Regions from separate parts of the Lactobacillus sp. B4015 genome, predicted to be linked through region 3. Evidence: predicted binding sites of a transcription regulator. Region 3 holds the regulator's gene; each other region holds the start of a gene.
What was found. The regulator Rex, encoded in region 3, represses fermentation and respiration genes when NADH is low (regulators of the CRP and FNR family bind a similar motif). The targets are predictions, from matches to a motif close to TTGTGAANTANTTCACAA.
Positions count from the first base shown of each region.

Region 1: J3U71_RS07575 (NAD(P)-dependent alcohol dehydrogenase) is a predicted target of Rex. The motif match lies at 6,858-6,875, and genes of this name have one in related genera.
Region 2: J3U71_RS08270 (FAD-binding protein) is a predicted target of Rex. The motif match lies at 3,875-3,892, and genes of this name have one in related genera.

Region 1 is NZ_JAFNOY010000006.1:118,534-128,959, forward strand. Features, by position in the region: gene J3U71_RS07535 (beta-glucoside-specific PTS transporter subunit IIABC) at 1-53, shown strand, start outside; gene J3U71_RS07540 (helix-turn-helix domain-containing protein) at 275-1,177, shown strand; gene J3U71_RS07545 (hypothetical protein) at 1,518-2,381, shown strand; gene J3U71_RS07550 (hypothetical protein) at 2,432-2,968, shown strand; gene J3U71_RS07555 (hypothetical protein) at 3,031-3,858, shown strand; gene J3U71_RS07560 (hypothetical protein) at 3,862-4,449, shown strand; gene J3U71_RS07565 (ATP-binding cassette domain-containing protein) at 4,462-5,061, shown strand; gene J3U71_RS07570 (hypothetical protein) at 5,054-5,554, shown strand; gene J3U71_RS07575 (NAD(P)-dependent alcohol dehydrogenase) at 5,696-6,814, opposite strand; gene J3U71_RS07580 (alpha-glucosidase) at 7,018-8,670, shown strand; gene J3U71_RS07585 (glycoside hydrolase family 13 protein) at 8,684-10,399, shown strand.
Region 2 is NZ_JAFNOY010000007.1:76,936-87,361, forward strand. Features, by position in the region: gene J3U71_RS08260 (FAD-dependent oxidoreductase) at 1-766, opposite strand, end outside; gene J3U71_RS08265 (LysR family transcriptional regulator) at 973-1,881, opposite strand; gene J3U71_RS08270 (FAD-binding protein) at 2,025-3,830, opposite strand; gene J3U71_RS08275 (MucBP domain-containing protein) at 3,988-6,621, opposite strand; gene J3U71_RS08280 (carboxymuconolactone decarboxylase family protein) at 6,855-7,172, opposite strand; gene J3U71_RS08285 (cupin domain-containing protein) at 7,176-7,589, opposite strand; gene J3U71_RS08290 (MerR family transcriptional regulator) at 7,582-8,019, opposite strand; gene J3U71_RS08295 (TetR/AcrR family transcriptional regulator) at 8,354-9,028, shown strand; gene lepA (translation elongation factor 4) at 9,034-10,426, shown strand, end outside.
Region 3 is NZ_JAFNOY010000001.1:13,529-23,954, forward strand. Features, by position in the region: gene J3U71_RS00060 (DUF979 domain-containing protein) at 1-851, opposite strand, end outside; gene J3U71_RS00065 (DUF969 domain-containing protein) at 852-1,520, opposite strand; gene J3U71_RS00070 (SLAP domain-containing protein) at 1,711-2,910, opposite strand; gene groL (chaperonin GroEL) at 3,091-4,722, opposite strand; gene groES (co-chaperone GroES) at 4,739-5,023, opposite strand; gene J3U71_RS00085 (redox-sensing transcriptional repressor Rex) at 5,205-5,846, opposite strand; gene J3U71_RS00090 (ABC-F family ATP-binding cassette domain-containing protein) at 6,160-8,085, shown strand; gene J3U71_RS00095 (GNAT family N-acetyltransferase) at 8,422-8,826, shown strand; gene tsaD (tRNA (adenosine(37)-N6)-threonylcarbamoyltransferase complex transferase subunit TsaD) at 8,861-9,910, opposite strand; gene rimI (ribosomal protein S18-alanine N-acetyltransferase) at 9,913-10,426, opposite strand, start outside.

The sequences.
Region 1 (10,426 bases), on a different contig from region 3:
TATTATTGGCTACGGTAGATCAATTGATGCCTGAACTGACTAATGCTAACTAAAAGTACTAATAATTATATTTATTGCTCTGAATAACCAAGTTCGAGTAGTTTTCTAAATTTTGGTCAAGGACTATTCTTTAAGAAATAGTCCTTTTTTATTTAGTATAAAATTATTGAAAAATTACAGAATTATTATAAATGGTGGCAATGCGTTTGTATATACGCTAATATATATCTTATAAAGCAATTCGTTAAATATGAACTAACAGTGAGGTATATTGATGAGAGATGAAACTTATGGAAAGAAGTTCAGACGCATCAGAAAGCTTAAACGCTTAAGCTTGGTTAAAGCTTCTACTGGAGTAATTTCAAAATCAAGCCTAGCCCGCTGGGAATTAGGCTACGATAATCTATCTTGGGGAAATGTTCTAAAACTACTTGATCAAAATAACATATATCCGGTTGAATTTATAGAAAATAGTAAGGCTTCTTATTTAGGAGTAAATATTAAAGCGATTCAGAGTGCTTTTGTTCGTGGTCAAACTTCCCTTTTGGAGAAATATGCGCTTGATGCTTTGAAATCTTGTAAATTAGATCCGTTAAATGAAAAAGCTTTCTTTGAGGCGGCAGTTGCATGTGACCTCTATAAAAAACACACAAATAAAAGCATTTGTCCAAAGCGTGTACAAGTAAGACTCAGATTGTATTTTTCTAATATCATTGCTGAAAATGATTATTGGAACTATAAAAATATTTTCTTCTTTAAAAATATCGTAATGCTTTTAAAGGGAAAAGAAGCTTATATGTTTGCTTATGATTTACTTGACTATGCAAAACAAGAAAATCTTGAACAGAGCAGTTTTCGCCATATAGTATTACAAGCACTGCTTGAAACGACAAATGCATTAATAAGAAAAAATATTATCTATGCCAAAAAAATCTTATTTGAGGTAAAATCACTGATTTTTTCTGATTATGACTCACTAGAAAAAATTGAAATTAGTTTTTTAGATTCTGCAATCAAATTTATTGAGGAAGATGAGACAGCAGAATTAAAAGCCCTTTACAATGTGTTAGATTATCTGGAAATGAAAGACCTCAAATATCATTTAGAAAACAATATAATGATATTAACAAAACTCTATAAAAATATAGAATTTGATTCTCAAATTTGGGAAAAGTAGGAAAAAATCAATTTTTCCTGTTGTAAACTAAGATTATCAAGTGGCATGGATTAAAAATATTTTTGGGGTAGTAACCGCTGCTACAGGAATAGATAATGATACAGAAGCAACTACTAACATTGACAATGTGAAAGTATATGGCGGTTGCACTTGGAGCATAGATACTAAGTCCGATTTTAAAAAACAAATGATAATTATGCTCCATTTAATGGTGAAGCTGCACCTAAACTCCACTTTAGTGCTGATACAAAGTAATTACGTAATATTATCTTAGAGATAACTGAATCTAGAAAGGGGGTTATCCCCCCCTTTTTTAATTTTATTGGAATATATTGCTTTAATGAATACTAAATTAAAACCATATATAGTAAAAGGTATAATAATGTTAAAACGAACCAAAATCTTTTCTGCTGTTATTATGATATTTTATTTATCACTGATTACTTGGGGAGCTTTTGCTGGTATTGAAGACTACCAAGGAATTCTTCCATCAGGTAGCAGAGTATCTGATGTTTCTATAAACCTCTTTTTTTCATTACAGCCTAAAGGAGCTGATGAAAATATTATTGCAGCTGTTATTATGATGGCATTAGCTCCAGTTTTAGGCTCGGGTCTTTTCATTTACTTAAAAAACAATAATATGTTTAGTGCTGTTCAACAAAGAATTGGTTATAAATCCTTTTTGAAAAAAGGTGTTGTTACCACTTTTTTCGGCGCTATGAGCGTTTCTCTAATAACTAATCTGTATCAAATAGGATTAATTAATTGGTTTTACTATCCTTTCGTCTTTAAAACTATCCCTAGAAAATTAGCTCAGGGATATAGACCAGGGTATTTTTCGCCTAATGAATTATTTGATTTAATTTTATACATTATTTTAGCGGCTATTGGTTGGGGAGTCTTTGCAGTGCTAGTTTTTAGTGTGGGACTTTTTGTTCGTAAGAATGCGCTTTATCTGATTCTTGGACCAGTTTTGGGACTAGCTTTGGTACTATTAGCCGTTTTAGGAAATATGAATAGCCTAATCTGGCGCACCTTCGCATTTTCCTGGTTTTTTTATACCTTAACTGCGCCGGGACAATATACTTTTGCTGGGCAACTACCACCAATAAATTCTCTTGTAGCTTTTTTCATTGCGGCCATTATCTATTTAGTAATTGCTGCGAGCTTAATCAAAATATGGTATAAAAGAAAGCAGGGTTGACTTTGCAATATAAACGAATACACCGTCGTATCATATTAATTGGGCTCATAATGATTCTACTCGGACTAGCAGGAAGTTTTGAACTGTTACTAAGAAATGATCCCAATACTATGGAGTTGCCTAATGCTTTTCTTAACGCACACTTAATTTCTTTATATTTGCAACCAGCTATTTTGGCGCTGTTCTATAGTCAAGTGCTCACTTTTCACCGAATTAATTTACTTGTTGGTGTGCGGCAAAAGACTAATCTTATGATTATTCGCTTGTTAAGTTTGGCTACCGTTTATTGCATACTATTTTTAGTAGCCTTGTTTGTACCGTATTTCTTTTCAGATCATCCATTATTTAAGTATGGCAATCCGTTATTGGGTATAGCACTGATAGTACTCCATATAGCTGTCCTATTATTTTTGTTTTGGCTATTGGTGGGGGCTTATAATTCACGCTACCCATATTTATTCTTGGCTCTAGTGATTATCCTAGATTTGGTATATCATTACTATATTGAGAAGAAACTTTTAATAAATTATAGTCCAATGTATGATGAGCTTTATCGTGCTATACACCATATATACGGTGGCTTTTAAGGAAGGATCAAAATGTTAAAAAATATAGGAATTAAATACACAAAATGTAAAGGTGATTGATAATGCTAAAGAAAACAAAAAGAATAATTATTATAAGTATCTTGCTTTATTTGCTTTTAATTACTTGGCAAGTATTCGCAGGTATCAATGATAATTTAGGCGTCCTTCCTAAAAATGGTAAAGTATCTGATGCTTCAGTACAGCTTTTCTTTTCGCTGCAACCCAATGGTTGGGATGAAAATGTTATTGTCGAAATAGTTATGATGGCATTGTTGCCAACTCTAGGAGCAGGCCTTTACATTTATTTGAAAAATAATGGTATGTTCGCTGATGTGCAGCAACGAATTGATTATTCTGCTTTTTTGAAAAAGGGGCTTACCAATAGTTTTTTAGTCGCAACATTAATTTCAGTCTTTACTAATATTTACCGTTTAGGATTAATTAATTGGTTCTATTATCCATTAGTCTTTCAAATGCAGCCTGCACAGATTTATCGGGATGCGCGACCTGGATATTTTTCTTCTAATGAACTAATTGATGTCATTTTCTATATTATTTTTGCTGCTATCGGCTGGGGTATTTTCGCAGTACTAATTTTTAGCGTTGGGCTTTTTGTAAAAAAGAATGCACTTTTTTATATAATGGGGCCTATTATAGCAATTGCTTTGATCTTGTTTGCATTATTGGGTAATCTCCAAAACCCTGTTTGGTATACAATTGCCAATATTTCCTTTCCTTTTACAATACTGGCTCCTGGCCAGTTTGCCTTGGGTAGCCGGATACCTATCTTAAATAGCTACTTAATTTTCTTCGTTACTGTGATTTTGTATTTATTAGTGACAATTACGTTAGTTACTACTTGGTATAAAAGAAAAAGAAAGTTAGGCTAACCGATGAAACAATTAAAACGAGTAAATAGTCGATTAATGCTAATTGGCCTTGTAATCATGTTAATTGGCTTAGCTGGCGCGATAAATCTTTTATTAAGAAATCCCGCTAAGACGATGGAACTTCCAAACGAATACCTTAATTTAAGTTTTGTTTCGTTATATCTACAACCAGTAATTTTAATTTTATTTTATAACCATGTGTTAACCTTTCACCGGATTAGATTACTCGTCGGCGTCAGACAAAAGACAAATTTAATGATATTAAAGCTGCTGGGATTAGGTACAATATATTGCACACTATTTTTAGTAGCCTTGTTTGTACCGTATTTCTTTTCAGATCATCCATTATTTAAGTATGGCAATCCGTTATTGGGTACAGCACTGATAGTTTTGCATATAGCTGTCCTATTATTTTTGTTCTGGCTATTGGTGGGAGCTTATAATTCACGCTATCCATATTTATTCTTGATTTTAGTGATTATCCTAGATTTGGTATATCACTACTATATTGAGAAGAAACTTTTAATAAATTATAGTCCTATGTATGATGAGGTTTATCGCATTATACACCATATACAAGGCGGCTTTTAAGGAAGGATCAAAATGTTAAAAATTACAGGAATTAAAAAATCATTTGGTCGTAAATCGGTTTTAAAAAACGTATCTATGATTGCTAAACCGGGCCAACTAATTCATATCTCGGGAATTAATGGTTCAGGTAAATCGACGATTTTTAAAATTGTTACTGGCTTGTTAGAAGCGGATAGTGGAAAAGTAGAGCTAGATCATGGTGATGTCATAGGGGCACTAATTGAAAATCCTAGTTTTTTGGAATATGAATCTGCCATGACAAACTTGCATTTTCTAGCTAACCTCAATCATCGTTTTAATGAAAAGCGGGTAAGAAGTTTATTACAACAATTTGAGCTTGATCCAGATGATTCCCAGGCTATCGCGAAATATTCGGTAGGTATGCGTCAAAAGGTAGGTATTATTCAAGCAGTAATGGAGGAGCAAAACATAATATTACTTGATGAGCCCACACGCGGTATTGACCAAGAAAGTATTGGGCAATTTTTGACCCTCCTAAATCGACTGAAACAGGAAAATAAAACAGTAATCATTGCTAGTCATGATCAAATTGACGAGATTAACTATGATCAGGACTTAACACTACAAAATGGAATTTTGCTTAATGAATAAAAAATATTCTTTCACTATTTATGCCGTTATTTCCGCGTTAATCGTTTTGCTGGCTAGACAAAATTGGAATACGGTATATTTAAAGTTACCTCAATTGGTGCAGGCAAGTTTTGGTTGGATTAGAAGTCCAATGAAACTGGCATTAATAAGCGCTAATAATTTTGTTTTTGATTATGTCACGATTATCCTGCCCCGAATGGAAAGAAATTCAATCGAATCTTTTATTCTTGTGCGTAAACCCAAGCTACAGGCTTTAATAAGGGGCTTAGCTCCTAAAGAATACTCGTATTTACTTTTATTTGTCATAGTCCACTTAACTGCTTTTGATATAAGTAATCTTATTAGTTCACTATTAATATTGTTGGTAATGATAATAGTCTGGTTAGTATTAGTGTTTGTTATGACATATCGCTTGTCAGTAGTTAAACAGAATGTACTAGTTTTCTTGCTCTTATTGGGATTACGTACGATAATATTTAGTTTGAATTTATAGTTTGAAAAATCGATCTGATCCGCACCTTGTTTGGTTTATGCATGAATTTCGATTTGAGGAAAAAGCGATTTTTCAGACTAAACCAAAAAACGTTGAGAGTTTTTTCTCAACGTTTTTTAGTATTGTCATATGACAGATTAGCTATTCTGGTTGGTAATCTGGATCGATAATTAATACAGGCTTAATCGTCTTACCAGAAATTGAATCGGCGTTTGCTTGATTAATGTCTTCAAACTTGTAGAACTTTTCGGTTTCGTCAAATGGGAATTTACCTAATTGATAAAATTCAAGCAGCCGCGGAATGTCAACTTGTGGAATTGCGTCCCCCATGTTGACGCCGACAACTTTTTTATCATCGACACATAGATCATTCCAGGTAGAAACAGTTAGATTTTGAGCAGTCACTGCAATTGCCGCGCAGGTACCGCCTTGTGCTAAGGCATCAACTGCATTCTTGATTACACCGCTAATCCCTGTAGTATCAACGGTCCAGTCAACACCATAGCCATTAGTAAGCTCTTTTATTTTAGCAACTGGGTCATCTGTCTTGCTGTTAATTGCTGCTGTTGCCCCTAATTTTTTAGCTAATTCTAACCGTTCAGGAACAACATCAACTGCAATTACCTTAGTGCAGCCACTAATTGAGCCGGCCATCATGGCAGCAAGGCCAACAGCGCCCGTACCAAAGACGGCAATCGTATCGCCAGGTTTAGGTTGCAAAGTATTAAAGACGGTTCCAGAACCTGTAACATAACCACAGCCAAGAGGACCGGCTTTACGTAAGTCAACGCTGTTATCAACTTTAACTGCATTGCGCTGATCAACTACGGTAGTAGTGGTAAAGGATGATTGGTTAAACATGTCACAAATTCGTTTACCATTTTTTTGAAAATGATCTTCACCATCAGCCCGGACGCCTGATAAGTTATAGTCACTGTAGTGGCGACATTGAGTAGGAATGCCTTTGAGACAATTATCACAAATTCCGTCCGCATAAAACGACAAAATTACGTGATCGCCAACTTTGAAGTTTTTAACTTGATTGCCGACCTTTTCAACAATTCCAGCGCCTTCATGGCCTAAAATTACGGGATAGCCAACACTGGAATCGCCCTTGCGCAAGGCTTCATCTGAGTGACAAATACCGGTAGCAACCATATGGATTTGCAAATCGGTTGGTCCAACTTCGTGTAAATCAATATCATCTTCAATTTCAAATTGGCTACCCATTTTTTTAACGACAGCTGCTTTAATTTGCATCAAAATTTCCTCCTCTTATAATTTTTTAATAGTTTCAAAGTTATTGTGAGCTTTTTAACATTCAAATGCAATACTTTGCCCAAAAAATATACGCAGATATTTAATTGTCCACCCAAAAACCATTTTTTGATACCGGTAACATTCACTACTGTCTTGTAACTAACTGCAGTTCTTCGCTAAACTACAGCTGGAGGATTAAGCAAATGACGCATTGGTATGATAACGCAATAATTTATCAAATTTATCCCAAATCTTTTCAAGATAGTAATGGTGATGGGATTGGCGATCTGAATGGGATTAGACAGCGTATTCCTTATTTGAAAAAGCTGGGGATTAACGCGGTGTGGCTCAATCCAATCTTTGTTTCACCCCAAGTTGATAATGGCTATGATGTGGCAGATTACTTTGCGATTGATCCTGCAATGGGAACAATGGCAGATTTTGAGCAGTTAATTAAGCAGCTGCATCAAGAAAAAATTAAAATTATCCTCGATTTGGTACTTAATCACACTTCCGATCAACATCCTTGGTTTCAAAAGGCGATTAATAATCCAAAAAGCAAGTACCGCAATTATTATCTTTTCGCGGGCAGTAACAACAAGCGGCCAAATAATTGGGGCAGCTTCTTTGGCGGTAGTGTTTGGGAGAGTGACCCGAAAAATAGCGGTCAGTCATATTTTCACTTGTTTGATAAACACATGCCCGATTTAAACTGGGCAAATCCGGCACTCAGACAGGAAATGATCCAAGTTGCTGAATATTGGCTGGCTAAAGGAATTGACGGTCTTCGGCTAGATGCATTTATTCATATCGCCAAGGCTGACTTGCGTCAAAATTTTCCGGCACCAAATGATGCTGAACCAGTTATTGCGGAACCGTTTTTTGCTAACTTGCCCCAAGTGCAAGAGTGGCTGCAACCATTTTGTCAGCAAATAAAGCGTGACTTTCCTGACGCCTTGCTCTTGGGCGAAGCAGCAAGTGCAAACGTGAACTTAGCAGCCGATTATACAAGTAAGAAAAATAGTTTGCTAGATAGTGTGATTACTTTTCGCTATTTCACGGATGATGAGAGCAAAATTAATCCGCGTTTACCAGCGCAGTATCAGCCAAAAGAGCTTGACTGGCAAATCTTCAAGCAGACGCAAGCTATCTGGCAGCAAACCCTGGCAGAGATTTCGTTACCGACTCTTTACTGGAATAACCATGATATGCCAAGAATGGCAACTCGTTTGGCGCATACCAGAATTCAGATCCAAAGCCTAGCAATGTTGATGTATTTGCAGCGCGGTATTCCGATTATTTATTATGGCGAAGAACTGGGTTTACCAAATTTGCTTTTTACTTCAGACAAGGAGTTTGCCGACGAAACGGTTACCCAATTTATTGCCCAAGCAAAGAGCATGGGAATAAGTGAGCAAGAAGCATTAAAAATGGTCAGTGCAACGCATAAATTGCCTGCTCGGGGAGTAATGCCGTGGACTAATGAACCGCATGCTGGCTTTTCATCCACTAAGCCGTGGCTTGATGGTCAAAAAATGGTTAAGGTTGATGCTTGTTCTGAAGTAGCAGACCCGGACAGTATCTTCAATTTTTACCGTCAATTGATTGCGCTGAAGAAAAGAAAATTGTTTCAGGCTGGCCGCTTTTATTTACGGGAAACGGGTCAAGACAGTTATGTCTATCAGCGTGATCTGGGCAATAGTAGTGCACTTGTTGCTGTTTCATTAAGTAGTCAAAAAACAAGAATAAGAATTCCGCGTGCTTATCACCATGAAGAATTAACTGCAGGGAAATATTATTTGGCTGATGGCGAGTTAGTGCTGATGCCATATTCTGGTGTTGTTTTAAGTAAATAAAGGAGAATAAAAGATGCAATTAGCAGCCTTAAAGCACCGAACAGAAAGTGAAGATTGCTTTGTTATAAGTCCGCACCACGTTCGGATTCGGTTTCATAGCGCAAAAAATGATGTTGCCAAGGTAGTTGCTCATTATACCGATAATTATCTGGATACTAAGACAGATAAAAAAGCGGACTTAAAATTACTGGGTCACGGACAAGTGAGTGATCACTGGGGTATAACTTTAAAGGCCCCTTACCGGCGCCTTAAGTATACGTTTGAAGTGATTGGTAAAGACGACAGCCATGTTATCGTCGGCGATCGCGGGATTAGCAGCTTTAACTCGCAAAATCTGAACGCTGACAGCAGCTATTTTAAATTACCCTATTTGCACACAATTGACATGACAACGGTACCTCAATGGGTAAAGCAGACGGTTTGGTACCAAATTTTCCCGGAACGTTTTGCTAACGGGGATACTAATAACGACCCGCAGGGAACGAAAAAATGGCAGCCTAGTGATCATCCCGGAAGAGAAGATTATTATGGCGGCGATTTGCAGGGAATCATCGACCATTTAGATTATTTGCAAGAATTGGGCGTTACAGGACTATATCTTTGCCCCATTTTTAAGGCAAGTTCCAATCATAAATACGACACAATTGACTATTTAGAAATTGATCCTGCTTTTGGTGACAAACAGCTTTTTGCCGAGCTAGTTGAGCAGGCACATAAGCGAGGGATGCGCGTGATGCTTGATGCCGTTTTTAATCACCTAGGGAGTCAATCATTGCAGTGGCAAGATGTAGTTAAAAACGGAGCAAAATCAAAATTTGCTGACTGGTTTCACATTAATCAATTTCCGGTTAACCCAAATCAAACTGGTCAAAAAGCAATGCCCAATTACGATACTTTTGCCTTTGAACCAAGCATGCCTAAACTTAATACCGCCAACCCGGCAGTGCAGGATTTTCTCTTAGAAATTGCCACTTACTGGGTAAAATATTTCGACATTGATGCTTGGCGGCTTGACGTGGCAAATGAAGTTGATCATCATTTTTGGCGCAGATTTCATGCTGCTCTGACCGCTATTAAGCCGGATTTTTACATTGTTGGTGAAATCTGGCACAGCGCTAGACCATGGCTAAATGGCGACGAGTTCACTGCTGTAATGAATTATCCGTATACTTTGCAGATTGAGGAGCACTTTTTTAAGAAAACAAAAACGGCGCAAGCATTGGTTGCGGCGCTAACTGATCAGTTAATGCTATATCGCGATAGCACTAACCAAGCCATGATGAATATGCTAGATTCTCACGATACCGCCCGAATTTTAACACTGGCACAGGGTGATCAAGAATTGGCCTTGCAGGCGTTAACTTTTATGTTTATGCAGACTGGTAGTCCATGTATTTATTACGGCACCGAAATGGGCATGACTGGTGGAAATGATCCAGATTGCCGTAAGCCGATGGATTGGAGTAAGAAAAATAGTGCAGTTTGGCAGCAGGTACAGCAATTAATTGCCTTTCGGAAAAAATACGCAGATACCTTGGGCCAAGGTGAAATATCTTTAACTGTTACTGCAACCGGTTTAATTAAAGTTGTTCGGACAAAAGACGTCAAAATTACGGCATATTTCAACACAACTACCAAAAATATCGCACTTAAGGGGCAAGCAATCTTACAGCAAAACTTTGCCAATGGATTGTTAAAGCCCAAGGGAATTGCAATTGAAGTTGAATAATATCTAAGCAGCAGGCAAAGAAAGCTT
Region 2 (10,426 bases), on a different contig from region 3:
CACGATCAAAAATGATTTCTGCTGGTTCTTCATCCCTTGCTGCCCCGACTTTTAGACCAGCTAGAATACCTGAACCATCATCCCGAGGGCCATCTGAATAAACATTCTTCTTATAGCCAAGTGGATCCCACTTCTTCATCAATTCGACGTTAGCACCATAACCACCGGTACAAATAATGACACCTTTATTTGCATGATATTCAGTCTTTGCGCCTGAATCACGGTCACTAGTAATGACGCCAGTTACAGCACCACTATCATCGGTAATTAATTCTTCTAGCTTGGTATTATATTTAAGTGTTACGCCAAGTTCCTTAACCTTATCGATCATCCAATCACCATAATGAGCCCAGCCGTTTTCTGGGGTGGCAATTGCTAGTTCAGTATTAAAGGCAGTGTTAACAATTGATTCATAGTAAGCATCTTTTTGTGGTCTTAAAACTCCGCCATTTGGCTTTAAGATATTGTCTTCAAGCCAGTTAGCTGTTTCATCAGCGTGGTTAGCCCAAGTCCATAAAAGTCGTTCATCAACATTGTCTTGGAAGAATAAAGTTAAGAAGTTCATCAACTTAGCTTTGTCTACTTTGATTCCGGCTCTTCTTTGAGCATTACTATCAAGTGCTGCAAAGAAAGAACGGTAAAGAAATTGTGAGCTTCCTTGCTTATCAATCAAGAGAACTTTAGCTCCTTTTTCAGCAGCTGCACAAGCTGCCATACCACCAGCGTTACTTGCGCCAGCGATAATAACATCATAAGTATTTTCCATTTTTTATCCCTCACTTCTTAATGCAAATCCTTTAATCGCTTTCATAATACTATTTATCTAGTGAATTTCTGCACCAATATTAGAATTCAAGATTACTAAATGGAATAGAGAACATTCTTGTTATGCTTTAATAACCAAAAAATGCTTGGGCAATAAGTGATCTGACTTACTGTACAAGCATTTTTAAATAACTATCTATATGCGTATTAGTTATTATTTTTTTGGGTGTATTCCTTTACGGACTTCTTGAGTGTATCTACTACTTCATCAAGAACTGACTTATTGGTAAAAGACTCCATGTAGGCAATACCATAAGGCGAAATATCATGATAATCAATTGGCACATAAGTAATGCCGGCGGATTGCGAGTCAGCGATAAAGTTAGGTAAAATACCATAGCCCCAGCCGCCACGCACGTAAATATCCATTGCCAAAAAGTCTTGGACAAACTTAATGTGTTCCATACCCAAGTTGTTAATTAGCGCCGTCTGAAAATTAAGTTGAACATTAAGTGAGCTATTGGGATCCAGCAAAAAAATATTTTGATTTCTTAAATCGGCAACCGTAATCTTGGCTTTTTTAGCGAGTGAAGAATCCTCAGGACAGGCCACCACGACTCTACCTGAAATTAGGGGTTCAAACCTGACATCATCAACAACATCAACGTCTTCACGCGCAATAGCACACAAATCCACGTGATGATTCAATAATTCACCAATTGAGTTATTAAGTACAAAAACAAATTGCACGTTTAGATTACTGCCGGACTTACGCAATTTACGCAAGAAAATGGGTAAAATTTTTTGTTCTAATGGCGTATCACAGACACCAATCCGCAAAAGCGTCTCCGGGTTATTCTTTTGGCTCTGTAAATAAGCCACCGTGTAATCCATATCATCAACAACATTTCGGGCCACGCGGTAAAAATATTTACCGGCATTAGTCAATGAAATGCGGTGATGAGCCCGGTTAATCAGGGTAACGCCGATTGTATTTTCTAAATCCTTAATATTTTTAGAAACAGCCGATTGGGAAAAATTCAACCGCTCAGCAGCAATTGTAAAACTGGAGTTGTCAACTGCTTTAATGAAGCAACGTAATTGGGTAAAGTTCATTTTCTTATCCTATTCATTTATCCTCTGTTTTTTAACTTATCTACCCAAATTATACTACTGATACATATATAAATAGTATTTTTTTCAAAAAACAATTGGACACAAAAAAGGAATCTAGCTTGCACTAATTCCTTTCTTGTTATTTATTGTTCAATCTTATTTAAGGCATCGTTAACCGCAGCTTTTAGTCCGCGACAGGTGCTCGATGCACCCGAGACGGCATCGACATCAACATTGTTTTCCTTAACCATTTCTGCTGGCATGGTTTTAATTGCCTTTAGACCATAATCTTCTGATTCGGCCTGTTTGAGAACCTCAATATTTTGTAAATTCTTTTGCTTATCGGCAGTGACCCGAACAACAATTTCGCCACCCATGCCGCCATTTGATCTACCAATATATTGATTCTTGCCAGTTGGATAGTCTTCATGCTCAAGATCTGAATTCAGGTGGATGTCGTGTGCTGATGCGCCACTAGCAGCATCAACCGTCACATCATCTTTGGCTTTGGCCGCATTTTCACCGGCAATTTTACCCCAAATCAAACATTCGGCTAAGTTGTTACCACCTTGATACTGGTTAGCACAAATACCGCCAAATTCACCGGCAGAATATAGGTGAGGAATGGCCTTGCCCTTAGTATCGAGAACTTCGGCTTCCTTATTTCTTCTCGCACCACCTTGCGTGTTTAGCATTGTCTGTTCCATGCGCACGGCATAAAGCGGACCTGCAGTAAATGCCCGCAAAGTCTTTGGGTCCCGGCGAAATTCAGGATCATTGCCTTCTTGGCATGCCTGGTTAAAGCGAGCAAGTGTATCTTCCAAAGTGGCTTTTGCAACACCAATCTTTTCTGCTAGCTCGCCAATCGTAGCGGCCTCAATAACATTATCTGTATAAGGCTGATAGTTGCCAATAATTGGATCTTGGTCTAATTCAGCTTTTTTAGCTTTATCAAAAATCAAATAAGGGTGTTCTTGGTTAAGCGGCACTTTCCACTGACCATGGTTCTTAATGTGACCGTGACGATTTTCTTCCGCTTCGTTAAAGTATCTGGTACCGTCATCACCCACAACAAACGAACTGCCATGAGCAACTACTTCATTTTGCTTACCCAGCATTAGGCGGCCACGCTCACCTTTTGGTACGGCAAATGCCATCCCATGCAGCAAACCTAAAGATTCGTAGTTGTATAAATGCCAGAAATCAGCGCCAACTTGCTGAGCCATCTTGATGCCATCACCTTTATTGTACAGGGTGCCAAGAGGGGCTAGTTTTTTAGCGCCAATAAAGTCTTCAATCATTCTTTGGTTATTTTCAAAGCCGCCAGTACACATAACCACACCGGTCTTGGCTTGCACTTTAAGCAGCTGATGCTTGCGCTCAATCAAGACACCTTCAATCTTGCGACTGACTGGGTCCTGAATTAATTCCTTAGCCGGGGTCTCATACATCACATCAATTTGATCTTGGCGCTTAACGACCTCTTCTTTTAAAATTTTCCAAAGTGCAGCGTCAAACCATGACTCGCGTACGGTAGTAAAATCATATGAAGTCGAACCTGGAAATTCTGGGAATTCCTCAAACGCATAGCGGGCTTCAGGGGCATAACTTTTAGCGCTGCAAGGTTTTACGCCTAAATATTTAGTAACATAATTAGGAATATCCACCATTCCTGCAACATAGGTATCGATCATCTCTTCATCAAGTGACATCGGTGCCGTCAAATTCTGATAATATTTTTTTAATTCATTAAAATCATTACCCGTACCAATTAACTGGGCCGAATAACGAGTATTGCCACCTTCATGACCTTCAGGTGCAACATCGACAAGCAGTACTTTTGCACCATTATCAGCGGCAAAGCGCGCAGCTGTTGCTCCAGCACCGCCAAAACCTAGTACAACAACATCATAATTGGCATCCCACTTGATGTCTTTTTGATAAATCATGATTGATTCCTTCTTTACTATGTAATCACTTTCATTAAATTAATAAGTTAATTTTATCACAAATATCTTTTTAGCAACCTTACTATTTAAAAATCGTCCGTTTTTTAAGCGAACGATTTTACTCAATTAAATATTAAAACTAGGAGATCATTACTTGTTAGAAGTTGGCCTTTTTAACAAGTCTATTTTTGCCAATAAGATAGAATAATTTGCCATGTCTCTTAACAGCTGCTCCGTAAGTTCGACAATCTTGGTGCCGCTTTATGAGTTTGATTTTTTTACCAGCTTGATTAAATACATAAGCATTATGACGTAATTTACGCACAATGCCATCAATATTAGTAGCCCTCACATATTCATTATTAGCCAGCACATAATACTTACGGTTATTAATAAGCTTCGTTCCATAGGTATTAATTACTGTACCTTGTCCCAGCCATCCAGCTATTCTTTCTTCTTTTTCATTATAAATATATGAATTATGCATAACCGCCTTGCTAACAGGAAGTTTGATTTTGGCATCATTTGAGTCACCGCTATTGTCTTTGCCAGTGCTTGTGCTTGGAGCCGCAATGATCACTGTTCCGCCGCCTTGACCCCCAGCAGTGCTATTGGCACTGGCATCTTTGGCGTAAACATAAACTACGTCTTGCTTTTGATTCGTAAAAGTACCTGAGGCATTAGCCGGTGTAGTCTTGAGCTGGTAACCATTAATGACCAACGGATAACTCTGATACTGCGTTCCGATAATGCCACCCAAAATGACATCTGTGGCAACTGGCTTGCCCTTCTCATCTTGATAGTGGACCGTTACGTTAGCAACTGACAGCGGGTTTCTAGTATAGACGTAAATAAGAGTTTGTTCTTTATTAGTAAATTGACCCGTGGGATTTTCTGGTGCAGTTTTTAAACTATAACCTTCAATTGGAATTGCGGTACTGCTATAGGAATCATTAATATAACCCGTTAAGATAATATCGGAGTGAATTGAGTGACCAGCTTCATCTTGATAGCGCACAATCACATTGCCTGCTTTGACCGGATCTTTAGTATAAATATAAATCACTGTTTGCTCATGATCGGTAAATATCCCGGTAGCATTTTCTGGCGTTGTTTTAAGCGTATAACCATCAATTTTAGCCACTACACTAGTATATGTTGTGCCACCTTCACCTGTTAGGACTACGTCTTGGGCAATTTGTTTTCCGTAAACATCCTGATATTTAACGGTAACCGGTTTAGCGGTAGAGAGATAACTATAGTCAACATTGATATCATCGCCATTATAAGTTCCCTCACTATTTTCTGGTATATTTGTTTCATCTAATTGATAATAAGGAATGTCTTTGGCCTTAGTGCTGTAATTTGTCCCTACACGACCGTATATTGTGTCTGCTGGTGAAATTTCTTTGCCTGCTTGGTTATGATAGGTAATTTTTAAAGTGGCAAAACGGACATAAGTATCTGCATCCTTAGTACCATCATAATTATCCTGTAAATCTTGCGATGACCAACTCTTATTTCCTTGTGGCAGATCTATTGTCCCATTTTCGCCGACATTGCGCCAAGTACCTGGCAATTCAATATTCGCAGTTACAAGATAATTTTTGGAACCTAGCTTTAGCGTAACTAAGTTACTTAAGCCAGCCAGCATATTTGCCCGATATCTGCCTTGAGCGTTCATAACCTTACTCATATCAAAATTGCTGATGTCCAAATCTGTTAAACTATAGCAGCTAACAAATACCCCAGAAAAGTCTTGAACGTTTGAAGTATTAAAATTATTCACATTAATTATTTTCAATTTTTGACAATAACCAAACATATTAGCCATTGTCGTCACTTGAGCAGTATTAAAATGGCTTACGTCAAGTTGGATTAAACTGTTATCTTGTGAAAACATCATCGACATATTCCTAACTTGGGCGGTATTAAAATGGCTTACGTCAAGTTTGGTTAAACTGTTATCTTGTGAAAACATCATCGACATATTCCTAACTTGGGCGGTATCAAAATGACTCAAATCTAAACTGGTTAAAGATAAACAGGAGTCAAACATTGAAGACATCGTGGTTACTCGAGCAGTATTAAAATGACTTAAGTCTAAACTAGTTAAAGCTCGACAATTTTTAAACATTGAAGACATATCACTTACATTAGAAGTATCTATATTGCCAAAAGTAATATTAGTTAGCGACTTACAATTTTCAAACAGCGAAGCCATTGATTTCAGCTGAGAAGTATCTAAATTGCTTAAATCGATACTAGTTGCATTAGTAAAGAAGTTAAATAGGTTCGTAGTATCACCGCTTACCTTCAAGGGAGCGGCTATTTTGATTGTTTTAGTGTTGCTAGAAATAAGGCTAGAAAGATATTCATTTGGATCATAAACAAGTTTGGCTTCTCCACCAAGAATGGTGGCCGTTTTACTATTGTCATCATATTGCCAGGAAAGACCATGCCATTTAAAACTAGAAGCAAATGGTTGCGCACTATCTTTTGGCTTAATCTCGCTATCGTCAGTACTTAAAGACTGTTTAGCTTCATTAGCGGTAGTACTTTTGTCCTTTACGGCAGTATTTTCGGCCGCAGTCACCGGGACCAGCTTAGCATTTTTCTGTTTTTTCACTTTATCTTTAGACTGCTTTTGCACTATTACTTTAGGTGAATTTACAGCAGCGTCTACTTTTTCCGGAATAGCAGCAAATAAGCAGAACAAAGCTAGACTTAATAAAATTATTCCTAAGGATGGCGCCTTTTTCCAATCTACAACTTTATCTTTATTATTCATTTTCGGGCTTCCTATATACACGAATAACATTTTATAAATAGTAATATATTAACTTCAATTTCATTTTAGCATGTGTGAAATTTATTTGATTAAATATGCACTAATCATCTTGGTTATCAACTATTTTTATTGTAATCAATTGATTTTATCCACAAAAAATGCACTGCTTGAATCAATAAAACCAAGCAATGCATTAAAAAGTAGCTATTCTAGTTATGAATAATCGTGTTTTTTTATTCGCCGTAAACGTCTTTAGCCAAATCAAAAGCTGACCAGGCCTTAGGCCAACCACAATAAAAGGCCAAGTGGGTAATTAATTCAACCATTTCTTCTTTGGTTACCCCATTAGTTTTTGCCATTGACATATGTGCCTTTAATTGGGGATACAAACCCTGAGCCATTAAGGCAGCACACGTAATCAAACTCCGGTCACGGGCCGAAATTTGCTCCTCGCGTGACCAAACTTCGCCAAATAATACGTCATCATTTAATTCCGCAAATTTAGGAGCAAATTTACCTAAATTGTCACGACCTGCTGTTTGTTTTTTCATTTTTTAATCCTCCAATTGTTCATAATCTTCATCTGTCACTGGTTCAAGCCATTCTGGTGTTCCAGCAGTTATTGCCAAGTGTGCAAACCAACTATTCTTGGTTGCACCATGCCAATGCTTAACACCATCATGAACAACTACAACATCTCCTGGATGCAATTTGCGGGCCGGCTGGCCTTCTTCTTGATACCAGCCTTCACCAGCCGTAGCTAACAAAATTTGAAAACCGTTATTGTGCTTGTGCCAGTTATTGCGACACCCTGGTTCAAAGCTGACATTAGCTACACCAACATTAAGGTCTGGATCATTCACCAAATTTTGCAAATAGCTTTGACCAATGAAGTATTTTTGAAAGGCTTCATTCTTGTCGCCCAGTGCAAAAAGACCATTTTTAACTTCTTGCTCATGATTATCCATTTTGATTCTTCTCCTTTATTTTTGCTAAATATGCCGCAAAGGTTTCACTTGCGGCAATCTGATGGCTTTGCTTGCCCTCGTACCAAGCAATTTTATGCTTTAATACCTTTAAATTATTTTGTAGTTCATTAACCTGCTGTTCGGCGTTTCGCTGGACCTTCTTTAATAGAGCTAAACGCTCCGGAATTGTTTGATCTCCCTGAGCGCGCAGCGCAATGTATTGTTTTAATTCGCTAATTGTCATGCCCGTACCTTTGAGGTGCAACAAAAAGAGCAGCCAATCCCGATCAGCCTCGGTATAAAAGCGTTGCCCCTGGCGGTCACGCTGCGGTACCAGCAGCCCCTCACTTTCATAATACCGGAGGGTGGCGGAAGAAAGACCTACCATTTTACTAAATTCACCGATGTGGTACTTTTTTTCATTAGTCATTAATTCATCCATCTTTGGTTAACCATTTATTAATTACTTCAATACTAAATTTATTCAGGTCGAAGACATCTACATAGAAAATACTAACGCCAAGCAGATATTGCTGTTTGCCAGCTACACTGAAATAGCGGCCTTTCTCATAACTGCTATTGGCAGTGCACGCAATTAAAACAAAATAGCCATGCAAGCGAGTTAAAAATGATTATTTTTCAATCATTTTTTAGCTCTTAATAATTACAATAAGCCTTAAAGTGCACTTTAAGTCAAGCGTTTTCTTAGCAAATTGTAACTTGCACAAAAGAGAAAACATTTGTAAAATGACCGGTGGTCATTATTGAAAAAGGAGAATATGATGCATGTCTTAACGCCAGCGGAAAAACTAGCAAAAAAGCAGCTAATTGCGGCATCTGCAAGCAAGCTGTTCCAAAAACATAATTTTAATGCCATTTCAATGGCACAAATTGCCCGTAAATCTGGTGTTGCCAAGGGCACACTGTTTAACTACTTCAAGACAAAAGAAAATATCTTCATGTACCTGCTTCTTTCAGGCTACCAAGACTATTTACAAGAAGTTCTCAAGCGCTGGCAAGAAAAGCCCGGATTAACTACATGGAACGAGTTAACCACTTTTTTAACAACTGAAAATCACTTGTTGATTCACCAAAAAGCAGATTTATTGCGGCTAAACGCTCTTCGGGGACCAATTTTAGAAGCAGCTGCTGATCGTGAGCAGACCCTGCTTGGCCGCCAAAAATTGTATCAAATTAACCGCGACCTAGGACGTGCAATTGCATTCCGAATACCCGAATTATCCGTCAAAGATGCTAGTCACCTTTTTGTCATTCAAAGTGCCATCATTAGTGGCTTGATGAACATGATGAACCTCGACGAATTTAATCACGATCAATTACCGGTCGACTTCAAAGTTTTTCAAATTGATCTGGAAACAGAAGCAAATCAGTTATTAAAGTTTTATTTACAGGGATTGCAACAAGAACTGGAGGATTAACTTAAATGAAAACTGCAAATATTAGAAACTTTGCGATTATTGCCCATATTGACCACGGTAAATCTACTTTGGCTGATCGCATTATGGAACAAACAGAAACGGTTAGTGAACGTGAACTTAGTGCGCAGCTTTTGGATAGCATGGAAGTTGAACAGGCACATGGAGTAACCGTTAAATCACGCTCTGTCCGCAATTTTTACCATGGCGATGATGGTCAAGAATATGAATACAACCTAATTGATACGCCAGGACACGTTGATTTTTCCTACGAAGTTTCAAAGAGCTTGGCGGCTACCGATGGTGCAATTTTACTAGTAGATGCAACCCAAGGAGTGCAGGCACAGACGATTGCCAACCTTCGACTGGCTGTTAAACACAAACTCACAATTATTCCCGTCATTAATAAGATCGATAGTGCTTCAGCCGATGTTGCAGCTACCGAAGCACAATTGCGGGCACTTCGACCAGAATTTGAAGATACCGAGATCCTAAAAATTTCTGCTAAAACCGGACAAAATGTTCACCAAGTTCTTGAGGCTATTTATCAGCGAATTCCCGCACCAGCTGAAGGTAATGACCAAGCGCTAAAAGCTTTAGTTTTTGATTCCCAATACGATCCTTACCAAGGTATTATTGCAGAAATTAGGCTGATTGCGGGTCAGTTGCAAGCGGGACAAAAATTATTGCTGATGAATGAAAATAGCACATTCACTGCCCAGACTGTCGGAATCTATCGTCCTAACATGCAAGCAGTTAAAACCCTAAAAACTGGTGAAGTAGGCTATTTGGTTACTGGACTCAAGGACATCAATGCCATTCAGGTGGGCGAAACCATCACAGACTTTGAGCACCCCACCCAAGAGGCCTTACCTAACTTTCAGCCACCACAGTCAATGGTTTATGCGGGACTTTATCCTAAAGAGGGAACAAGTTATGAAGCACTAAAGCAAGCTATTAGCAAATTAGCTCTTAACGATGCAGCTTTTCATTACACGCCAGAGCAGTCAGAAGCCCTAGATGCGGGATTTCGTTGTGGCTTTTTAGGAATTTTCCATTTACAGATCATCCAAGAACGGTTGCATGATGAATATAACGTTGAGGTCTTGACCACCGCTCCCAACGCTACTTACCACGTTTATCTCAAAGAGCCAGATACCAGAAAAGAGTATTTAACCATTACTAATCCGGCCAAGTTTCCAGACTTTGCGAAAATTGATTACGTCACTGAGTCCTACGTTAAAGCCGTAATAACTACTCCTAATGACTATTTAGGTGCGGTTATGAAGTTATGTGAACAGCATTTTGGTGAAATGGTGGATTTAGATAATCAACAAGAACTAGTCACACTTACCTATAAGTTGCCTGTTTCCGAAATCGCCTATAACTTTTTCAACAGCC
Region 3 (10,426 bases):
TCCTTCATTTCCATCAAAGCAACTGGTAGTGAGTTAAAGTTAGCAGCCATCGGTGTCAATAACGTACCACAATAACCGGCTGTCATTCCTAAAGCAGCAACAACCACTGGTGAACCACCTTGGGCAACAACAAATGGAATACCAATACCAGCAGTAATAACGGCAAAAGCAGCAAATGCGTTACCCATAATTGCAGTGAAAAGCGCCATTCCACAACAATATAAGATAACACCTAATAGGTGGTTTCCTACTGGAAATAGACCTGAGATAGCTTTGGCAGTTACTTGGCCAACACCTGAAGCAGTGAAGACTACACCAAGTGTGGCAAGCAATTGCGGTATGATACCAGCTGAACCAGTTGAACGAACCATTCGTTGGGTATCCTCATAAGCAATCTTGCCATTCGATTTGGTTAAAATCATTGCAACAATTAGAGATACCACAGCAGCAATACCAATTGCAACTTGTCCTCCTAATTTGCTCTTACTTAAAGGAGTAAATTTGGCAAGTAAAAGAGCTAAGACTGCCAGCAAAATACTTGGGAAAAAAATCCAATTACCAATTCGCTTAACGGTCTTATCCGCAACCTTTTCGGGTAATTCCTTAATTTTACCAACTTTGACTTGCTTTAATAATGATAACAATCCGTTTACCAAAAGCAAAGCGCCACTAATTTCATATGGAATCCATTGGCCAATACTAAAGATGATTGCAAAAATAAACCAGAAAAGTCCTGTGCCCCAGCGAGCCGGATTAGTTTGGTCACGCCAAGATTCAATGGCAGCTGCTAAAAAGAATAGTCCGATTATTACAAAAAAGGCCAATAGAAGATTATTAACTAAAGCTGTCATTTATTTCACCTTCTTATTTTTTAACTTTTGATCAAACATATGATTGTAAATTAAGCATAAAACATATGCGATTAAAGTGATTGGTATTGAGTTTAAAACAACATTTGAAGCTTCAATTGGATGACCTAAAGATTTCATTGAACTAGTAATCATTAAAACTCCCGAAGAAGCAAAGAATAAGTTTTGAGCAAAAAAATTACCAAAGTTATCACTAGCTGCAGCACGCCCTTTAATCTGGTCTACTTCTAGCTCTGTTAATTCTCCTTTAACTGAGCCTGCAGCCTGAGCCATAGGATTAATTAAAGGTGCAATAAATTGGATTTGACCTTGAAAGGAAATACCAAAAATACTTGCTAAACCACGAATTCCAGTATAGATATCAAAGATACGCCCAGGAGTTAAACTCTTTAATTTTTGAATTAAATTAGTTGCAGCCTTTTTTAAACCGTGCCTTTCAATAACTCCAATTGTCGGTAAAGTTAAGAAAAAGAGCGACACCATCCGGTTATCAATAAATCCTTTACCTAAAATCTGTAAAAATTTAACGAAATCAATCCCTGAAACTAAAGCAGTGACCAAAGCCGAAATAATGACTACGGCTACAGTGTCAAGTCCTAAGGCAAAGCCTACGACTATCACTAAAACGCCAAGTAAACTTAAATATTCCATTAGCATTCCTTCCTTGTGAGAAATTAATAATAATAATTAAACATACTAATATTATTATAATTTCTTGTCAAATCAGTTTAATAAATTCTGCTTATAAAGAAAGCTGATTGCATATACCAATATATTGCAAAATAAAGAGCAATTCCCAAGTGGAATTGCTCATGTTTATATAAAGTTTAACGATTATTTTTTAATCAAGCCCAGTTATTTCGCGTGAACGAATTAATTTTCCTTTACCAACAATGTAATAGTGTTGTCCTTTTAATTTAAAGGGATCACCGTAAGTTTGGATCTTCTTATTAACCGGAATAGTCCCTATTTTGCGGCCATAACGATTATAAACTGTAACAGGATGGTCTACTTTTACCCTTTCCATTTTTAAACCAGTGACGTTGCGAACGGGTACATAATAGCCATTGCCAATAGCATAGAAGAAACGGCCAGCCGCCAAATGATGGTATTTGCTAATTTTAACACGCGAACCGGTAGCTAAAATTAAGCCATTAACGCGTCGACCATGTTCATTATATAAGTAGCTACTGTGCATGAGCCGTTTTTCCTGCTTATTAGATACCTGCTTTTGGGATGCAACATGCTTTGCTTTGTTGGCCTTAAAATTAGCAGCTAACAAATAGCGATCAGTAGCAATTGGATATAGTTTTAAACCTCGAATTTTAACCGAATTACCATAAGTTTTAACAACAGTACCCTTTTTAATGCTTTTCTTATTAATTAGTTCGCCCAGTTGATTATATGTGCGAGCATTATGCCGCAATTTACGGTTGACGCCGAAGACATTATTTTGAGCAACGTAATTATCATCATCAAGTAAGCAAAATTTTCGCTGTTTAATTTTTTTACTACCCATGAGATTCAAAGTTGAACCTGCACGCAAAATTAAATCATTTTTTCTTTTGCCATTATGATCATATAAATAAGCGTTATGCATTAATTTGGCTTGCTTTTGACCAGCAATCTTTACTACCACATTCAGACGTAATATATTTTCATTTGATATCCAAATGCCAACAATTCCCTTTGCTTGACCATTAATAAGAGTTTGTGGTTTCACTATCCAATAAAATTTAGCAGTATCGGGATAATTTTGACTGTTGAAAACACACTGTTTTGCATAGCTAGTGTCATGCGCTAGATTCGTATTAGTGGGAATAATCACTTCATGGCCTGCTGGTTGAGGCTGTGGATCCTCATACTTTGATTCGGTCAGCGCATTTTGGCTTTCATTTTGACTTTTAGGTAAAGCTGTAATATTACTATCTGCTTTTACCTGGCCACTTAAGCCTAAAAGGCAAACAGCCATCAAAGTACTTACTGTGCCACACAAAGGCCATTTTTGAGATTTTTTTACTAATATTCTTTTGCTTAGCATTAATCTTCTCCTACAATAAATAAACAAATCGCATTAAAGTTTACTTAATATTAATTCTTTGTCTTTTTATTGTAAAGGTACTTTAAACAGCATTGTTATTATATTTATTTAAGTAGGTAAAATTAACAAATGGACAAAAAAATCGCTCAACCGAGCGATTTTTATTTAATCTTTTTAAAATTACATCATTCCTGGAGCACCGGCACCAGCGGCAGCATTAGGATCAGCTACTGGTTTGTCTTCTGGAATATCAGCAACAACAGCTTCAGTTGTTAATAATAATGCAGCAATTGAAGCAGCGTTTTGAAGTGCAGTACGGGTAACCTTAGTTGGGTCAATAATACCAGATTCAACCATGTTCTCCCATTCGCCATTAGCAGCGTTGTAACCAACTTCAGGGTCTTGACTTTGTAATTTGTTCAAGATAACTGAACCATCTTCACCAGCGTTTTCAGCAATTTGACGTACTGGAGCAGTCAATGCACGTAAAACGATGTTGATACCAGTTTGCTCATCAGCATTGTCGCCTTTAAGGTCTTCAACGTTCTTGATAACGTCAACTAATGCAGTACCACCACCAGCTACGTAGCCTTCGTCAACAGCGGCACGAGTTGAGTTCAAAGCATCTTCAATCCGGTAGCGACGTTCTTTTAACTCAGTTTCAGTAGCAGCACCAACATGAATAACAGCTACACCACCAGTTAATTTAGCAAGACGTTCTTGCAACTTCTTCTTGTCAAAGTCTGAAGTTGTTTCTTCGATTTGACTTCTGATTGAGTCTTCACGTTCTTTAATTGCTTCGTCTGAACCAGCACCATCAACAATAGTCGTTGAGTCCTTAGTAACAGTGATGCGACGTGCTTTACCTAATTGATCAATCGTTGTGTCCTTTAATTCAAGACCAAGATCTTCGGTAATAACTGTACCACCAGTAAGAGCGGCAATATCTTGTAATTGTTCTTTACGACGGTCACCAAAGCCTGGGGCCTTAACAGCAACAACGTTGAAAGTACCACGAATCTTGTTCAATACTAAAGTAGGAAGTGCTTCACCAGAAACATCGTCAGCGATAATCAATAATGATTTACCTTGTTGAACAATCTCTTGCAATAATGGCAAGATGTCTTGAATGTTAGAAATCTTCTTGTCAGTAATTAAAACATATGGGTTGTCCAAATCTGCTTCCATCTTGTCGTTGTCAGTTACCATGTATTGTGATAAGTAACCACGATCGAATTGCATACCTTCAACTACTGATAATTCAGTTTCAATACCACGTGAGTCTTCAATTGTGATAACACCATCGTTACCAACTTTTTCCATTGCATCAGCGATTAAGTCACCAACTTCTTTTGAAGCAGATGAAACTGAAGCAACTTGCGCAATTTGATCTTTTGAAGAAACAGTGTGACTTACTTTATGTAATTCATCAACAACAGCCTTGGTAGCTTTTTCAATTCCGCGACGAACACCTACAGGGTTAGCACCAGCAGTTACGTTCTTCATTCCTTCACGGATGATTGCTTGAGTTAACACAACTGCAGTAGTGGTACCGTCACCAGCAATGTCGTTAGTCTTTTGTGCAGCTTCGGCAACTAGCTTAGCACCCATGTTTTCGTAGTGGTCTTTTAATTCAATTGACTTAGCAATGGTAACACCATCGTTAGTAATTTCAGGATTGCCGTAAGATTGCTCTAAGACAACGTTTCTACCTTTAGGACCGATTGTTGCCTTAACAGTATCAGCTAACTTATCAACACCCTTTAATAGGGAACGTCTTGCTTTTTCTGAGAATTTAATATCTTTTGCCATAATTTTCGCTCCTTAATTACTTAACCACTGCCAAAATATCTTTTTCATGAAGGACTAAGAATTTTTCACCTTCGTATTCAACGTTAGTGCCAGAATACTTGTCATATAGAACAACGTCGCCCTTTTCAACTGACATTGGGATCTTGTTGCCGTTTTCTGCATAACTGCCTTCACCGACAGCAACAACTTCACCTTCTGTTGGCTTTTCTTTAGCATTTGAAGCAAGGACGATTCCGCCTACAGTCTTTTCTTCTTCTTCTTTAACTTTTACGATCACGCGATCACCAATTGGTTGTAACACGTTTGTCCCTCCTAATTTTAATTTAAAATCATTTTTGTTATTTGTTAGCACTCTTATTAACCAAGTGCTAACTTACAAATATGATAATACCCCCTTTTAATAAAAAAAGCAAGAAAAAATTAGCACTTTTTTACTTAAAGTGCTAATTTTCTTTAGCCATTGCAGCGGCGGCTTTATATATTTATCTATTCTTATCTTTATCCGAATCAAGGAAATAAATGAGGGTTTGTAATTCAGTCGCCAAGTCAACATTTTGAATTCTAACCCCGGTTGGAGCTGATAACCGAATTGGCGTAAAGTTCATAATGCCCTTAATGCCAGCTTCGACCATGTCATCCGCTGTTTTTTGTGCAGAATCTGACGGCACTGTCAAAATAGCGATGGTGATCTGTTGGTCACTCAGCTGCTTTTGCAATTCACTCATTTCATAAACAGGAACGCCACTCAAAATTTTGCCCGTAATTTTAGGATTAATATCAAAAGCACAGGAAATTCGGATGTTATTGCTTCGTTTGAAGTTATAGTTCAGCAAGGCGTGTCCCAAATTACCTACACCAACTAATGCAACATTAGTTAAAGTATCTTGATTTAAAATCTTTTTAAAAAAGGATAGGAGACTTTTGACATCATAGCCATACCCACGCTTACCCAAAGCACCAAAATATGAAAAATCACGACGGATTGATGCACTATCAACCTGAACTGCTTCTGATAATTCAGTAGATGAAACTTTTTCTTTACCAGCTTCATTCAGGATAATTAGGTAACGATAGTAAAGCGGCAGTCTCTTCGCTGTCGCTGTAGGTATTTTTATTTTTTCCATTTTAAAAAGCCTCCAACTTAATATCACTAGTGAGCTTTTTTGTGAATTCACTCATCAATTAATATTATTTTACCTATAACTTACTGATATTTGCAAATGTTTTTTCACAATCTAACACAATCACAAAACACGATTTTACTGTTAATTAACCCGCTTTACATGGTAATTAAAAAATTATTTGTAAATAACTGAGCAAATACTCGTAATCAATTTACTACTGATGAAAAAATAATTTTACTTAAAAAAGGCTTATTTCTCATGCAATTGCCAGCAGTCTTGCCACATATGCTAAAATAGACTTTAGGTGAAAAATATGATAATTGCACAAGGACACGATTTAGAAAAACAATTTGGTGCCAATACGCTATTCAATCACGTTAATTTCTCGATTGATTCAAATGCAAGAATTGGCCTTGTAGGACCAAATGGAGTTGGTAAAACCACACTCCTAAAAATTATGACGGGTGAAGAAGAAGCTACCCACGGCGAATTTACCATTAATAAAGGGATCGATGTGGGTTATATCGCGCAGGAAAATGGCTTAGATGAAAGTAAGAGCATTTGGGATGAAATGCTGACCGTTTTTGCGCCATTAATTGCAAAAGGACAAAAAATCCGCGACTTGCAACAAGCAATTGCCGAACATCCGGAAGATAAGCAACTTTTAAAACAATATGACCAGTTGCAATTTGATTTTGAACAACAAGGTGGATATACCTATCAGGCGGATATTAAAAGTATTTTGAATGGTTTTAACTTCCCCGAAAAGACTTGGACTAAAATTATTGTTGATCTTTCTGGTGGTGAAAAAACTCGGCTTGCCTTTGTCAAACTGCTTTTACGCAAGCCACCGCTACTTTTACTCGATGAGCCGACCAACTATTTAGATTTAGACACACTTGACTGGCTAGAAGGTTTTCTTAAAACATATTCCGGAGCAATTTTAGTTGTCTCTCACGACCAGTACTTTTTAGATCATCTTGCTAACCAAATTTTTGAATTACAATTTGGCAAACTAACAGCTTTTAAAGGAAACTATTCCGATTATGTTGCCCAGCGAAAGCAACGTGATCAGCAACAAGAAGAAGCTTACGAACGGCAGCAAGAAAAAATTAAAAAAGACGAGGAATTTATTCAAAAGAATTTAGTTCGGGCAAAAACGACTAAAAGAGCGCAAAGCAGGCGCAAGCAACTTGAGAAAATGGAACGAATCACGCCACCTAAGCACAAAAATAAGGTACGGATTAAGTTCAAAAGTGAAAGACCCTCAGGTAAAGAAGTATTAATCTTACGGGATCTAACGATTGGCTACCCGACTAAGACAATGGTTCAAGACATTTCACTGCAAGTTAACAAAGGTGATCGTGTTGCTATTATTGGTGCCAATGGCATTGGTAAATCAACTTTATTAAAAACGATTATGAAGGACTTACAGCCTAAAGGTGGCTCAATTAAGTATGGTGCTTCGCTTGATATCGGCTACTATGATCAAGAACTCCAACTGCTCGATCCTAGCAAAACAGTGATTGATACCGTTTGGGACCGTCACAAAACAATGCCTGAACGGGATGTTAGATCAATTCTGGCAAGTTTTCTCTTTACCGCCAAAGATATTGATAAAACTGTTGGGCAGCTTTCCGGTGGCCAAAAAGCCCGGTTAACTTTGACGGTCTTGTCGCTTGAGCACAACAACTTTTTACTAATGGACGAGCCCACGAACCACTTAGACCTAGAAGCAAAGGAAGTTTTGGAACAAGCGTTACAGCATTTTGACGGCACACTGCTCTTTGTCTCACACGATCGGTATTTTATCAATCAGCTTTCCAATAAAATTGTCGAAATCAAAGAAAAGCATGCCAAAGTCTATGAGGGTGACTACACTTATTATTTAGACGAGAAAAATAAGTTTGCTGCTGATGCTACGGCTGAAGTTTCTACGAATGAGAATGAAACTGGCAGTGCAGAGCCAAAAACTAATAAGTTGTCATATCAAGAACAAAAGCAAAGAGACTCCCAAAAACGTAAGCTTGAGCGTCAAGTTGAAGAGATCGAAACCAAGATTGATCAGCTTGAACAAAAGCAAGAGCAAATTCAAACGGAAATGGCTAACCCAGAAATTGCGACAAATTTTGATAAACTTGGTCCCTTACAAGAAGAATTAACCAATGTTCAAACTGATTTGGAGCAAGCCAATAATGACTGGGAAACAGCATTAACAGATTTAGATGAATTCAATTAATAAAAAAATCCTAATTCAATTCGCAAGAAAGAATTAGGATTTTTTCTTATGTTAACAGCCAAACGGCACGACCAGAAATGCATTCTGCTGCATCACCGCCTATTAAAATTTAACCATGATAATCTAAATTAACGTAAACTAGCATAGCTTGCCCCATCTTCTGTGTTTAACTAGCAATATACCTAGTTTTATTCAATTTTATTTTAAAAACAGTTCAGCACTTATTGCTATTTAACTTATTTCATTTATAATTGCATTAACTCAATTCAAAGAAGGTGTCTCAATGGAAAAATTACGTTATACTCCCAAATTTTAAATAAATTGAGGAGGATAAAAATGAAGTACATTACAACACAAAATATTAACCAAAAGCAATTAATTAATTTGTATAACAGCGTTGGTTGGACCGCATACACCAAAAACCCAACTGAGCTAGAGGCAGCGATTAACAACTCGCTACTAACCATTGCAGCAATTAATGAAAACAAACTTGTCGGACTAATTCGCGTTGTTGGTGATGGTGTCTCAATTATCTACATCCAAGATTTGCTTGTTCAGCCATCATACCAAAAACAAGGTATTGGCACACACTTAGTCAAGTTGGTTCTTACTAAGTTTCAAGCAGTTCGGCAAAAAGTACTCTTGACTATTGACGAACCAGAAACACGCTTTTTCTATGAAAAATGTGGTTTTAGATCGTGCGATCAAGGGCAGCTAGTTGCTTTTTATCAAGAATTTTAAACTAAAAAGGGTTGACCATTTATGGTCAGCCCTTTTAATTTAACATACTGTCAGCATACGGCAATTCTAATGACGGATCAGCATTTAAAGTCAAGTCTGCAAATTGATGATCTTGGTATAAGTTGTAAGCTGCAGCACCGATCATCGCCGCATTATCACCGCAGAGCTTTAAGTCCGGCAAGATTACTTTCGGCTTGATGTTATGAGGTAAATTAGCAATTTCTTCCTCCATCCGCTCCCGCAATCCTCGATTCGCTGCAACACCGCCACCCATTATAAAGGTACGTGGCTGATACTGTTTAATTGCTCGGATGGTTTTATGTGCCAAAACATCAACAACGGCAGCCTGAAAACTTGCGGCTAAATCAAATTTATTTAATTCTTGGTGAATTTGGTCAGCATGGTGACAAGTGTTGATAAAGGCACTCTTTAAACCGGAAAAAGAAAAATCATAATCATCATCTTCCATCATTGCACGGGGAAAATGAAAAGTGTCATTACCCTGGTGAGCCCATTCATCAATCGTTTTACCAGCTGGATAATTCACGCCTAAAACACGGCCAATTTTATCATAAGCCTCACCGGCAGCATCATCACGGGTATCACCAACAATTTCAAAATGAGTCGGATCTTTCAATAAGACGATTTCAGTATGACCACCAGAAACTTGCAGTGCAAGCGCTGGGTATTCAATCTCAGCAGTTAACTGTGCCGCCATAATATGCCCCATTATATGATCAACACCAATCAAAGGAATGCCCGTTGCCATTGAGGCCGCTTTTGCTGCGCTAACACCAATAAGTAGCGCACCAACTAGTCCTGGACCATAAGTGACAGCAATCGCATCAATATCATTCCAAGTTGCATTTGCTTTTTGCAACGCTTCTTTCGTAATCTGGCTGATTACTTCAATGTGATGGCGACTCGCAACTTCGGGAACCACCCCGCCGAAACGTTGGTGACTCTTAATCTGAGTAGCCACAATTAAACTTTCCACTTCACGGCCATTTTTAACCACTGAAGTCGAAGTTTCATCACATGAACTTTCATAAGCTAAAATACGGATATCTTTTTTACTGTCCAAAACTAATCACTTTCTTTATCATCAGGTGCCAAAGTATGCACCATGTTTAACCCATCTTTATGTAAATCTTGGTAATAATTTGGTCTAACAAAATTAACGGTAAAGCCAAGACCTTGATACAACTTTTTAGCCACTTCGTTATCAATCCGAACTTCTAAAGAAATCGAATGACATCTTAATTTGCGAGCATAATCAATCATTAATTGCATCAAATAAGTACCTAGACCCTTTTTCTGCCAGGCGGGATCAACAGCAAGATTGGTTATATGTGCTTCAACCAAATTTAGCCTCATCCCAATGACCGCAATCAGTGCCGTCTTATGGTAGACGACTAAATATAAAGAGTCCTTTTTTTGCAATTCAAGTTGAAAAATTTCAGCTGCCCACGGCGTACGACCTTCGTAAGTTTTAGTCTCTAAAAAAAGAAGGTTGGCAATATCACTTTCTTTAGCACGCATTACCTGCAAAACATGTTTATCTAGTGTAAACATAAACGGTCTAAATGTAGGTTGAACC